DNA from 4 places in the Pantoea sp. X-Soil-MYKO-1785 genome. Region 4 is predicted to be linked to each of the others. Evidence: predicted binding sites of a transcription regulator. Region 4 holds the regulator's gene; each other region holds the start of a gene.
What was found. The regulator LexA, encoded in region 4, represses DNA repair genes until DNA is damaged. The targets are predictions, from matches to a motif close to TNCTGTATGTACATACAGNA.

Region 1: a site for LexA is predicted at 2,099-2,118, ahead of metR (HTH-type transcriptional regulator MetR). Genes of this name have one in related genera too.
Region 2: a site for LexA is predicted at 1,848-1,867, ahead of dinG (ATP-dependent DNA helicase DinG). Genes of this name have one in related genera too.
Region 3: a site for LexA is predicted at 1,677-1,696, ahead of AC6I8D_RS22005 (YebG family protein). Genes of this name have one in related genera too.

The regions. Positions count from the first base shown of each region.
Region 1 covers NZ_AP036000.1:185,011-188,340, forward strand. The annotation lists gene AC6I8D_RS00840 (carboxylate/amino acid/amine transporter) at 1-394, shown strand, start outside; gene AC6I8D_RS00845 (YehS family protein) at 577-1,056, opposite strand; gene metR (HTH-type transcriptional regulator MetR) at 1,140-2,066, opposite strand; gene metE (5-methyltetrahydropteroyltriglutamate--homocysteine S-methyltransferase) at 2,205-3,330, shown strand, end outside.
Region 2 covers NZ_AP036000.1:1,302,019-1,305,348, forward strand. The annotation lists gene AC6I8D_RS06055 (MerR family transcriptional regulator) at 1-541, opposite strand, end outside; gene AC6I8D_RS06060 (helix-turn-helix domain-containing protein) at 692-1,255, shown strand; gene AC6I8D_RS06065 (GNAT family N-acetyltransferase) at 1,252-1,770, shown strand; gene dinG (ATP-dependent DNA helicase DinG) at 1,895-3,330, shown strand, end outside.
Region 3 covers NZ_AP036001.1:435,716-439,045, forward strand. The annotation lists gene AC6I8D_RS21990 (ABC transporter substrate-binding protein) at 1-45, shown strand, start outside; gene AC6I8D_RS21995 (non-canonical purine NTP pyrophosphatase) at 213-773, shown strand; gene AC6I8D_RS22000 (SIR2 family protein) at 770-1,564, shown strand; gene AC6I8D_RS22005 (YebG family protein) at 1,712-2,053, shown strand; gene licT (BglG family transcription antiterminator LicT) at 2,476-3,309, shown strand.
Region 4 covers NZ_AP036000.1:289,949-293,278, forward strand. The annotation lists gene plsB (glycerol-3-phosphate 1-O-acyltransferase PlsB) at 1-643, opposite strand, end outside; gene AC6I8D_RS01290 (diacylglycerol kinase) at 773-1,141, shown strand; gene lexA (transcriptional repressor LexA) at 1,247-1,861, shown strand; gene dinF (MATE family efflux transporter DinF) at 1,966-3,288, shown strand.

The DNA.
Region 1 (3,330 bases), 100 kb from region 4:
CTATAAGCGCCTGCAGGAGACCCGTCCGATGCCGCAGCACACCGCCTTCTCCTGGTTCTATCTGGGCGCGGTGGCGATCGCGGTAATCGCCTGGTTTGCCTGGGGCAATCCGCAGAAATTACCCACCACCTCGCTGCAGTGGGGCATTCTGGTGTGGCTGGGCGTGGCCGCTTCGGGCCTGGGCTACTTTATGTGGAACTATGGTGCGACCCAGGTCGATGCCGGCACGCTTGGCATCATGAACAACATGCACGTGCCTGCTGGCCTGCTGGTTAACCTGGCCATCTGGCAGGAGAAACCGCACTGGCCGAGCTTTATTGCGGGCGCGCTGGTGATCCTCGCCTCGCTGTGGGTGCATAAGCGCTGGGTGGTGGGGCGCGGTGACCGATCATAAACAGGGCTGTTGCATGGGGGCGGCCTCCCGGGCTGGCGCGTCCGATCGCGAAGGAATCTCACATCCCTGTGGATCGTCCGGGCCAGGGATGGCGAGGCCGTGCTGCATGGATGCAGGCTTTCTTTGCGATCAGGTGCGCCACTGCTGACCACGCAGGTACCCGAAGCGATCGGCAACAGAAGTTAAGCTGGCTTTCCACTCTTCGGACGCTGGATCATCGCCAGCCCTTTCAGGAAGTTGCGCAGAATCTGATCACCGCATTCGCGATAGTTCTTATGGTCAGGCTTGCGGAAAATTGCACCGATTTCCGCCTGCGAAACGGTAAAGTTCACGCGCTTCAGTACCTCAGGAATATCGGTGGTTTTCAGATCAAAGGCGATGCGCAACTTCTTCATAAAGATATTGTTATTCATCTTGCGCTCAATCGACGGGGCGGGCATCTCTTCGCTTTTACCGCGACGGTAGAAGATCAGGCCATTCAGGAAATAACCCATCAGCACATCGGGGCAGGGACGGAACGCCGCATCTTCATCTTTTTTCAGCCACGCCTGAATATCCGTCTGTGGGACTTCACACTGCGCCAGCGCAAAAATTTCCACCATTTTGGCATCGCTCAGATCGAGCATGTAGCGCACGCTGCGCAGAATATCGTTGTTAGTCATGGTGAGATCTTCTCATGGTCAGTCGACAGGCTGCGCATTATAGGGGATTTTGCCCACCGCCGCGCAGGTTTGTAGCCGCCGACTTAACGCTGCAATATCGCACCGGGCTGTAGCGCATCGCGGACAAAAGGCAGATGTTCACAGGCATGCTGACGGGCAAAGCGGATAAAGGCTTCCAGCACCGGCTGACGCTGCTCGCCATCGCGCACCGCGGCATAAAGACGGCTCCACAGCCCGTCACCCAGCGTTTTGGTCACCACCAGTCCCTGCTTCTCAAAACTCTCTACCACCCAGTGTGGCAGCGCGGCAATGCCCATACGAGCAGAGACCATCTGAATCATCAGCAGGGTGTTATCCACGTTTTTCAGCGCCGGGCTGACGCCGGCCGGTTGCAGAAAGTGACGCCAGATATCAAGGCGCTGACGCTGCACCGGATAGATCATCAGCACCTCATCGGCCAGATCCTCAGGGGCAATATGTTCAACCTGCGCCAGCGGGTGATCCGGTGCCAGCACCAGCCGAACTTCAAAATCAAACATCGGCGAATAGAACAGCCCGGAGCGTGCCAGGATGTCGGAGGTCAGCACCACATCCAGCTCGCCCTGCTGCAGCGCAGGCTGAGGATCAAAGGTGACGCCTGATTTGAAATCCATCACCACCTGCGGCCAGCTCTGACGGAAATTATCCAGCGCCGGCGTCAGCCACTGGATGCAGCTATGGCACTCAATCGCCACCCGCAGAGTGGTCTGCTGCGGCTCATGACAGGCCTGCAATGCTTGCTGAATCTGCGGCAGCACCTGTTCGGCCAGCTGCAGCAGGATGTCGCCCTGTGGCGTGAAGCGCAGCGGCTGACTTTTACGCACGAACAGGCGGAATCCCAGCCGCTGTTCCAGATCGCTGAACTGGTGGGACAACGCCGATTGCGTCTGATGAAGCTGGGATGCCGCCGCCGCCAGCGAACCCGTATTACGCAGAGCCTGAAGCGTCCGCAGGTGCTTGAGTTCGATCATGAGAGTCCTTCATATCGAAAATGAACATATTGCGCTTGAGGAACATACAGTACCCGCAGATTATAGCGGTGTAAACATCTGGACGGCTAAACATCTTTGGCTGTCAGCCAAAGTGAAAGATTATCTGGAGAACAGCGAATGACAATTCTCAACCATACCCTTGGTTTTCCGCGTATTGGCCTGCGCCGCGAACTGAAAAAAGCTCAGGAAAGCTACTGGGCTGGTCACTGCAGCCAGCAGGAATTACTGGCGGTGGGCCGTGAGCTGCGTGCGCGTCACTGGCAACAACAGAAAGAAGCGGGAGTCGATCTGCTGCCGGTGGGTGACTTTGCCTGGTACGATCACGTGCTGACCACCAGCCTGATGCTGGGCAACGTGCCGGCACGTCATCAGAACAAAGAGGGTTCGGTTGATCTGGATACGCTGTTCCGTCTGGGTCGAGGCCGCGCGCCAACCGGCGAACCCGCGGCGGCGGCGGAAATGACCAAGTGGTTTAACACCAACTATCACTACATAGTGCCTGAGTTTACGCTGGGCCAGACTTTCCGGCTGGCCTGGACCCAGTTGCTGGATGAAGTCGACGAGGCGCTGGCGCTGGGCCACAACATCAAGCCGGTGCTGCTGGGGCCGGTGACTTATCTGTGGCTGGGTAAGGTCAAAGGGGAATCATTTGACCGTCTGTCGCTGCTGAAAGCGATCCTGCCGGTTTACCAGCAGGTGCTGGCCGAGCTGGCAAAACGCGATATCGAATGGGTGCAGATTGATGAACCCGCGCTGGCGCTGGAGCTGCCGCAGGCGTGGCGTGAGGCGTTTAAGCCCGCCTACGATGCACTGCAGGGACAGAGCAAACTGCTGCTCACCAGCTATTTCGACAGTATCAGTCAGAACATAGAGGTAATTCGCCAGCTGCCGGTGCAGGGGCTGCATGTCGATCTGGTGCATGGCCGGGATGATATTCAGCAACTGAATGAGCAATTGCCGGCCAGCTGGCTGCTGTCGCTGGGGGTAATCAACGGGCGTAACGTCTGGCGCGCCGATCTGAGCCGCTGGTTTGAGCGCCTGCAGCCGCTGATCGCGCAGCGTGCGCAGCTGTGGATCGGCTCCTCCTGCTCGCTGCTGCACAGCCCTATCGATCTGAGCGTTGAGAGCCGGCTGGATGAGGAAGTGAAAAGCTGGTTCGCCTTCGCGCTGCAGAAATGTACCGAACTTTCGCTGCTGACCCAGGCGCTCAACCACAACGATGCCGCGTCACTGGAGGTCTGGA
Region 2 (3,330 bases), 1.0 Mb from region 4:
CCAGCCAGATACGGGTACGATCCTCAATGCCCCAGCCGATAATCAGCGCATCTTTACCCGCTTTTTTGCGGCTGCCGGTCAGGCAGAACGCCACATAATCAATCAACAATCCATCCAGCAGGCTGCACATGGTGCGGGCGGTATTCTGGTCGAGACTGAGCTTCTGGCGCACCGGCATGAAGACGTGATCGATCAGCGCATCAACCGGATGTTCACGACCAATAGCCGCGATCTTGTTACGCAGCTTGGAGGGTCTGACGTGGCGTAACACGCTGATGAGTTCATCCTGCAGGGTGGTCCAGCCGTCGTGCGCATCAACATCACCGCCTTCCAGCAGCGCTTTGACTTTTCCTACCGGCACGCCGCTTTCGATCCAGCGCATGATCTCTTCAATGCGCTGAACATCTTCTTCATCAAACTGACGATGCCCACCTTCGGTACGTTGCGGCTTCAGTAAGCCATAACGTCTTTGCCAGGCGCGCAAGGTCACTGGGTTTATGCCACAGCGCTCGGCGACGTCACCGATACTGTATAGGGTCATAAATTCCTCTATAGACTGATCTGAGTGGAATTACCATAACGAAGCAAACTAAGTTGTACAATACATTTTTGAGTGTACAACTTGACCGCTGCGCCTTTTCTCAGCTATATCTCACATAAGAGAAATAATTCCCAATTATGAGAGGATGCGATGCCGGACCTGAATACAGAACAACGCCTGGCTGCGCGGCTGGCGGAATTACGCTTGCAACGCGGCTGGTCACTGGATGAGCTTTCAATCGCAACGGGTATCAGCCGCGCCTCATTATCACGCATTGAGCGCAGCGAGACCAGCCCCACCGCCGCACTGCTTAATCGTTTGTGCGTGGCGTACGGATTAACCATGTCGCGCCTGCTAAGTGAAGTAGAAGAAGATGCGAAGCTGCTGATCCCATATGAGCAGCAGCCGGTATGGAGTGATGAGGCCAGTGGCTTTCACCGCCGAAATGTGTCACCGCCTGTTACTCATTTTAGATGCGAACTGGTGGAGGGCAAATTACGCCCCGGCGCGCGTATCGATTACGACGCACCACCGATTCACGGTATGGAACAGCATATCTGGCTGCGTGAAGGCGGCCTGACCGTCAGCATGGCAGCTCAGCGCTGGAGCTTACGTCCCGGCGACTGTTTACGTTTTCATCTGACGGGAAAATCGGCCTTTGAAGCGCACCTGACCGAGGGCGCGCACTATTTACTGGTGGTGGCAAAACCATGATTAATTATCAGATGCTCAGTGCCAGCGAGGCACAGCAGGCGCTACCCGAACTGTGTCAGGTGTTGCAGGCCTGCGTCGCAGACGGGGCCAGCGTCGGATTTATTGATGCCGCCGACCATCAGGCGATTGGCCGTTTCTGGCAGGATCGCATCTACAGCCTGGCGAGTGGCGATGCCGAATTGTGGGTGGCGCGTCAGCACGGCAGCGTGGTGGCGACGGTGATGCTCAACAGCAGCTCAATGCCCAACGGCCGCCATCGGGCGGAGGTCACCAAACTGCTGGTGCATCCGCGGGCGCGCCGGCAGGGCATTGCCCGCCAGCTGATGCGGCAGGCGGAACAGCAGGCGCGACTGCAGGGTAAAACGCTGCTGGTGCTGGACACGCGCAGCGGGGATGTCGCCAGCGATCTCTATCGCTCGCTCGACTGGCAGGTCGCCGGCGCAATTCCGTTCTACGCCGAATCCACCACCGGCGAGCTGGATGCCACGACCTATATGTTTAAACTGCTGGGTTAGCCAGTCCCGGACGGCATCCGTGACCGCTTGTGGAACCGCAGACGAAAAAATTGTCCTGAAAGCTGACGCCGCCAGCATACTGTGTAAAAATACAGGCAATTTTTACGGTGTGGTAACAAACAAAATGGCCCTGACAGCAGCAGTAAAAAGCCAGATAGCGCAGTGGTATAAAGCGCTGCAGCAGCAGGTGCCCGATTTTATCCCGCGCGCCGCCCAGCGGCAGATGATTGCTGAAGTGGCAAAATGCCTGGCGGGCGATGATGCGCGCCATCTGGCGGTCGAAGCGCCAACCGGGGTCGGCAAAACCCTCTCTTATCTGATCCCCGGCATCGCGACCAGCCGCGCCCAGGAAAAACGTCTGGTGATCAGCACCGCGAACGTGGCGTTGCAGGATCAAATCTTCACCAAAGATCTGCCGTTGCTGAAGAAAATCATCCCCGATCTCACCTTTACCGCCGCCTTTGGTCGCGGGCGTTACGTCTGTCCTCGCAACCTGGCGGCGCTGGCGGCTGACGACGATCAGCAGGGCGATCTGCTGCTCTATTTGGATGATGACGCCATCAGCAGTACCAAAGAGGAGCAGACGCAGTGCGGCCGGTTGCAGAAAGCGCTGGATCGCTATCAGTGGGACGGACTGCGCGATCACAGCGAGGAAAACGTCAGCGACAGCCTGTGGCAGCGGCTCTCAACCGATAAAGCCAGCTGCCTCGGCGCCCACTGTCGCTGGTATCGTGAATGCCCGTTTTTCGTGGCGCGGCGTGAAATAGAGCAGGTCGATGTGGTGGTGGCCAACCATGCACTGGTGATGGCGGCGATGGAGAATGAGTCGGTGTTGCCGCCGGCTAAAAATCTGATGCTGGTGCTGGATGAAGGCCATCATCTGCCGGAAGTGGCGCGCGATGCGCTGGAGATGAGCGCTGATATCACCCCTGGCTGGAGCAGCCTGCAGCTGGATCTGTTTATCAAGCTGGTGGACAGCATCATGACCCAGATGCGGCCTAAATCCCCGCCACCGCTGGCCAATCCGGAGCGGCTGAAAGCGCACTGCGAGGAGCTGCGCGAACTGCTGACCATCACCAGCCAGGCGCTCAATCCGCTGTTGCCGCCGCACAATCAGCCGGGCGAATACCGCTTTGTGCTCGGGGCGTTACCGCAGGAGCTGCTGGACCTTTGCGCCCGGCTGTTCAAACTCAGCGACGCGCTGCGTGGCCTGAGCGAAGGCCTGATCAATGCCCTGAGCGAGCAGACCGGCAAAGTCGATGTGGTGCGCTTGCACCGTAATCTGCTACAGCTGAACCGCCAGTTCGGCTGGTTTGAATCGGTCAGTAAGCTGTGGCGACTGGCGGCGATGGAAAAAGCCTCTGGCGCGCCGGTGTCGAAATGGATCACCCGCGAACTGCGCGAAGGTCAGGCGCACCTGCTGTTTCACTGCGCCGGGATTCGCGTCAGCGATCAGCTGGAAAAGATGCTGTGGCGTAAGATTCCGCATGTGGTGGTCACCTCCGCCACGCTGCGCTCGCTCAACAGTTTTAACCGCCTGCAGGAGATGTCGGGTCTCAA
Region 3 (3,330 bases), on a different replicon from region 4:
GCCATCGCCCACTCTACGGTGAATCCCCCCGGTATTCAGTACTGATCCTGCTCTGGCGCTTCGGCGCCGTTTATTCTGCCGGTTCTTCCCCCGTGGCAAAACGGCCATCACGGCTGCGGACCACATAATTGCGCTACACTCTCCAGCGTTAGTGATCTATCCTGCCCGCCTGTCGATTCAGCGCGCGGTGGAGCAATTAACCTGGAAGCCCCATGAAAATCAGATTCCTTTCTGCCAATGAGCAAAAGCTGGCGGAGGTGCGCAAAATCCTCGAACCTGTCGGGGTCGAAGTATTGCCTATCTCCCGTCGTATCGAAGAAATTCAGACTGAAAACGAACTCGACCTGGTGCGCGATAAGCTGACCAAGGCCTTTTCACTGATTGGACGACCGCTGTTCGTTGAGCATACCGGACTCTATCTGGATGGCCTGAACGGGCTGCCGGCCGGGCTGACCCGCATCTTCTGGAACCGGCTGGATGCGGAGCGTTTTACCGCCCTGGTTCAGGGGCTCGACAGCCAGGCCGTGACGGCTAAAACCGTGCTGGGCTACTGCGATGGCCGCAAAATGTATCAGTTTTCCGGTGAGCTGCGCGGTACCATCGCCGCGGAACCGGCCGGGACACGCGGCTTTCAGTGGGATTGCGTCTTTATACCGCAAGGTTACGATCAGACATTTGCCGAAATGGGTGAACTCAAGAATGAGATTTCGATGCGGCGCATCGCGCTCGATCGCTTCGCCACTTTTTTGAAAACGGCTCGGGGAGTCGCATGAAACCTGAACTTAAACGTGCTTATGATTCCGGTAAGCTGATTCTGTTTGCCGGCGCGGGCATCTCACGCAATCTCGGCTTGCCGGAGTGGCATGAGCTGATTGCCCATCTCGCCAATGAGCTGGGTTACGATCCGAAAATCTTCAACACCTATGGCACCCATCTGTCGCTGGCGGAATATTACAAACAGAAGAAAGGTTCGCTCGGCCCGCTGCGAAGCTGGATGGACCGCGAATGGCATCGCCCGGATATTGATGTCCGGACCTCAGAAATCCACACCATGATCACTCAGGGCAACTTTTCCCGCATCTATACCACCAATTACGATCGCTGGCTGGAAGCGGCGCACGATGCGCATGGCGTCCCGTATTACAAAGTGGCTAACGCCGCCGATCTGGTGTCGCTGACCGAAGATAAACGCCACATTATTAAGCTGCACGGCGATTTCGATGATGACACCTCTATTGTGCTGGATGAAAGCAGCTACTTTGAACGACTCTATTTCGATTCGCCGCTCGACATCAAACTGACCCATGACGTGATGGGCAACTCGGTGCTGTTTGTCGGCTACAGCATCAGCGATTTCAATATTCGGCTGCTGTTTTACCGGCTGACAAAAATGTGGGGCCGCACCGGGCTGGCGACGGCGCGGCCGAAATCGTATCTGTTTACCAACCGCAATAATCCGGTAGCAAAAGAGGTGCTGGGGCAGTGGGGGATTGAGATGATCGTCTCGGAAGAGGATGACCCACGTAAAGCGCTGGCCGATTTTCTTGAGGCGCTGCTGGTGTAGCCGGCAACGCGCCTTCCCCGGCAGAGTAGGTAAAGTTTGTGCCCGGTTAAGGTTATGCCGGGGATAACCGATAAACTCTATTCTCTGCTGGCAAAGCATCATCGTCGTGATATACTGTATGCATACACAGTATCAGAGGGCAAAAACATGGCTGTCGAAACAAAATTTGTAGTCGTCAGAAAGGGTGAAGAGAAGATGACGTTTGCCAATAAGAAAGAGGCCGATGCCTACGACAAAATGCTCGATATGGCCGAAGCCTTCACCGACTGGCTGTTACAGCATCAACCCGCACTGGATGAGACGCAGGCGGAAACTCTGGGCCTGCTGATCGCCGAGCAGAAAGATGCCGTGCAGCATATTCTGCGCACCAGCAAACTGCCTGAGCCGGTTGCCGCTGCAACCCGTCAGTCTGAGACGGCATCAGACAGCGCCGATGACAAGGCTGAAGAGTCGGGCAGTAAAAAAGTCCGTGCGGTAAAAGCAGCCTGATCCGATTTACGCCGGAAGCGATCCTTCCGGCGTTATTGTTTTGGCTGTCTCTTGCACCGATGCTCACCTTATGCCGCTTGCTTGCCATCCCTACCCAAAATCCCTGCCTGAAACGACCGTTGCTTACACCGCTTTGCGTTGAAAAAGCGTTATTCTGAAAATTGCCACCTATACATAGCGTACGCCGTTATGCCTGCATTTAAGGCGTTTCGCGGTGAACCCGTAGCGGGTTATATTTTTGAACGCGCCTTGCTGCAAATCACGTCACCAACAACGATCTGTATCACGTTTCTTTTCGTAACTGATTGAGGCTGCGATTGAAACTGCTACAGTAGCGCCACTGGATTGTTACTGCTTCGGCAGGCAAAACCTGATTTTCTGGCTTCTGCCGGAGGTCAGGTTTTTTTGTTTCTGGGGTTCCAATGAAAATCGCCAAAATTCTTAATAATAATGTGGTGGTTGTTCAGGATAAACACGGCGGCGAGCAGGTTGTTATGGGGCGCGGGCTGGCCTTTCAGCAGCGCGTCGGCGACACGCTTGATCAGGCGCGCGTTGAGAAGGTTTTTGCGCTGCAAAGCGATGAACTGATGCATCGGCTGGGGGATCTCTTAAAGCAAATTCCGCTGGAGGTGATGACCACCTGCGATCGCATCATTCAGCTTGCCACCCAGCGGCTGGGGATCTTGCAGGAGAGCCTGTATATCACCCTCACTGACCACTGCCATTTTGCGATTGAACGGCAGCATAAAGGCCTGACCATAAAAAATGTGCTGCTATGGGAGATTAAACGGCTCTACCCGAAAGAGTTTGAACTGGGGCAGGAGGCGCGGGCCATTATCGCTCAGCGCCTGAACGTCCAGCTGCCCGAAGATGAAGCCGGCTTCATCGCCTTACATCTGGTCACGGCGCAGCTCAACAGCGAAATGCCAGAAGTGATGCACGTCACGCGGGTGCTGCAGGAGATCCTGCAGCTGGTGAAATATCAGTTACAGATTGAATACGATGAAGAGTCGCTGAGCTACCAGCGCTTTGTCACTCACCTGAAGTTTTTTGCTCAGCGAATGCTGACACGTACCGTGGTGCAGAATGACGATATCTCACTTCATCAGGCAGTGAAAGATAACTACGCCAAAGCCTGGAAATGTGCCGAAAAACTGGCGCAGCACCTGCAAAAAAGCTATCAGCGCGAGCTGACTGCAGAAGAAATTATGTTCCTCACCCTTCATATCGAGCGGGTGAGAAAAGAAGCACGCTAAAACGCGATAACTGGATTGTCC
Region 4 (3,330 bases):
GACGTGCCGGTAAGCGTGGGCCAACTGCCGCCAGCCGCTGACGGGCGAAATGAATGCGCGCCACCCGGGCCAGTTTCTGGGCGATTGATTGGTCGGTGCCGTGTTCGGTTGCCATACGGCGCAGCGAAACAGTCGGCGAGAAACGGACAAAACTGTCGCGTCCATGCCAGATTACCGCAAAGAATTTCTGCACACCGTTCAGCACCCGCAGGTGCGGCGTATCTTCGCCCTGAACCTCACGGCCTGGCGCCCGGCCAAACATCACCGTCACCGGCAGCATCTGGATATCCAGCTTGGGATTATTGCGGTGCAGGTCCAGGTAATCGTGAAAGATTTTCACCGATTCAACGCTGGGGACAAAATAGGGGAACACACGCGGGCCATCGTGGATAAAAACGTGGCGCGGCAGCAGCGAACCATCAATCTCCAGCGGAGAAAGCGGGTCGGGCAGATGATGCCGCAGGCACTGCGCGCGTAAAGTCAGTAAGTCCGCCTTCGAATCGTAAGGCAAAACGTACATAATGGGCCGGGTCGGGTCCAGACCATGTTCAGAAACGGGATCGGCCGGAATGGCCTTACTCTTTACCAAAAAGGACAATGGTAAATTCAGTAATTTGTAATAAAGTTTACGCCAACCTGACATAGACAACATGAAGCCTCTTGTTAGCAAAGCGCCGCAAGCATACCAGAAAGCGCAGCGAAGATCTGTGGTGGTGCCAATTGCACGCAGCCCAGACATTGACGTCAATCCGATGAAAGGGTTCCACTTACTATGGCAAATAATGCCACCGGTTTTGTAAGAATAGTGAAAGCCGCAGGTTATTCATGGCAGGGCCTGCGCGCCGCCTGGCAACACGAAGCCGCTTTCCGCCAGGAGGCGCTGGCCGCGCTGGCCGCCATTATTGTCGCCTGCTGGCTGGATGTCGATATCGTCTCCCGCATTCTGATGATTGGCGCTGTGGTGCTGGTGGTCATTGTCGAAATCCTCAACAGCGCCATTGAGGCGGTAGTGGATCGTATCGGTCAGGAGCGCCACCCTTTGGCCGGACGGGCCAAGGATATGGGCTCCGCGGCGGTGCTGATCAGCATCTTACTGGCACTGTTTGTCTGGATCGCGCTGCTTTGGTCGCATTTGCGATAAGCCTTCCACAACGCGTCAGATGGCGCGTTTTGCCTGAGAATCGGTTTCCATTTCACCAATACCTGTATATACTCACAGCGACTGTATAAACAACCAGGGGGCGGGATGAAAGCATTAACCAGCAGGCAGCAGCAGGTCTATGACCTGATTCGCGACCATATTACTCAAACGGGCATGCCGCCTACGCGTGCAGAAATTGCCGCGCAGCTGGGTTTCCGCTCGCCGAACGCGGCAGAAGAGCATCTTAAGGCACTGGCACGTAAAGGGGTGATTGAGATTGTTTCTGGCGCCTCACGCGGTATTCGCCTGTTGATGGAAGAAGAAGCGTCTGAAGGTCTGCCGTTGATTGGCCGGGTTGCTGCCGGTGAGCCGATCATGGCGCAGGAGCACATCGAAACCCATTACAAAGTGGATCCGGGCCTGTTCAAACCTTCTGCTGATTTTCTGCTGCGCGTCAGTGGAATGTCGATGAAAGATATCGGGATTATGGATGGCGACCTGCTCGCAGTACATAAAACCCAGGACGTGCGTAATGGCCAGGTTGTGGTGGCCCGCATTGATGATGAAGTAACGGTTAAACGCTGGAAGAAGCAGGGTGCTATTGTGCATCTGCTGCCTGAAAACAGTGATTTTGAGCCAATTATCGTCGATACGCGCGCTCAGTCGCTGACGGTCGAAGGTCTGGCGGTCGGTGTGGTTCGCAACGGCGAATGGCTCTGAGTCTGACATAACCACGCATTCGTAGCGTCTGATGCTATTCTGTCTGCCCTAATTTTGTCGCTGCTGCTCCCCTCTCTGCAGCGGCACCGAGCACGGAACTGCGAATGCGTTTTTTAACGGCTACCGACAAAAACCTCTGGCGGCTGGCGCTGCCGATGATCCTTTCTAACATCACCGTTCCTTTACTGGGAGTGGTCGATACTGCTGTCATTGGTCACCTCGACAGCCCGGTCTATCTTGGCGGGGTTGCGGTCGGTACGACAATCACCAGTTTCCTCTTCATGCTGCTGCTGTTCCTTCGAATGAGTACCACCGGCCTGACGGCGCAGGCTTTTGGTGCCGGCGATAAATTGGCACTGGCACGTGCGCTGACCCAGCCTTTAATCATTGCGCTGCTGGCTGGCGTGCTGTTCGTCTGCCTGCGTTCGCCAATCGCTGCGTTGGCGACCGATCTGATTGGCGGCGATGCCAGCGTTCTGCAACAGGCGACGCTGTTTATTCAGATCCGCTGGCTGAGTGCGCCCGCCACTCTGGCAAATCTGGTGATCCTTGGCTGGCTGCTGGGCGTGCAGTACGCGCGTGCGCCGGTCATCCTGCTGGTGATCGGCAATCTGGTCAATATTGTACTCGATCTGTGGCTGGTGATGGGCCTGCACTGGGGTGTGGCAGGCGCGGCAACCGCGACCGCACTGGCAGAGTATATAACGCTGGCCGTCGGTGCGGTGATGGTCTGGCGGGTATTGAAACTGCGTGGCATCACCCCGGCAATGCTGAAGCAGAGCTGGCGCGGTGACATGAAGCGGCTGCTGCGTCTTAATCGCGACATTATGCTGCGTTCGTTAATGCTGCAGCTCTGTTTTGCCTCGCTGACGGTGCTGGGCGCACGCATCGGTCCGCAGGTGGTGGCGGTGAACGCGGTATTGCTGATGTTTATCACCTTTACCGCCTATGCGCTGGATGGTTTTGCCTACGCGGTTGAAGCCTTCGCCGGTGAGGCGCATGGTGCGAAGGATGGCAGCCGGCTGCTGCGCGTCTGGCACTCTGCCTGCCGACAGGCGCTGGTGGTGGCCTTGCTGTTCTCATTGATTTATGCGTGTTTCGGTTCGCACATCGTGGCGCTGCTGACCTCGATCGAACAGCTGCAACAGGCGGCCGATCGCTATCTGATATGGCAGGTGATCCTGCCGCTGGTGGGGGTCTGGTGTTATCTGCTGGATGGCATGTTCATCGGTGCAACCCGCGGCCGGGAGATGCGTAACAGCATGGTGGTGGCGGCACTCGGTTACTTCCTGACGCTACTTAGCGTCCCGCTGCTGGGCAACCATGGCTTGTGGCTGGCAGTTAGCGTTTTCCTGGCGCTGCGTGGTCTGTCGCTATGGCTGATCTGGCGTAAACACTGGCAGCAGAACAGCTGGTTTAACGCCTGATAGCCGGCCTCTGACGCGCTCAGGCTACAGATTATTCTGTAT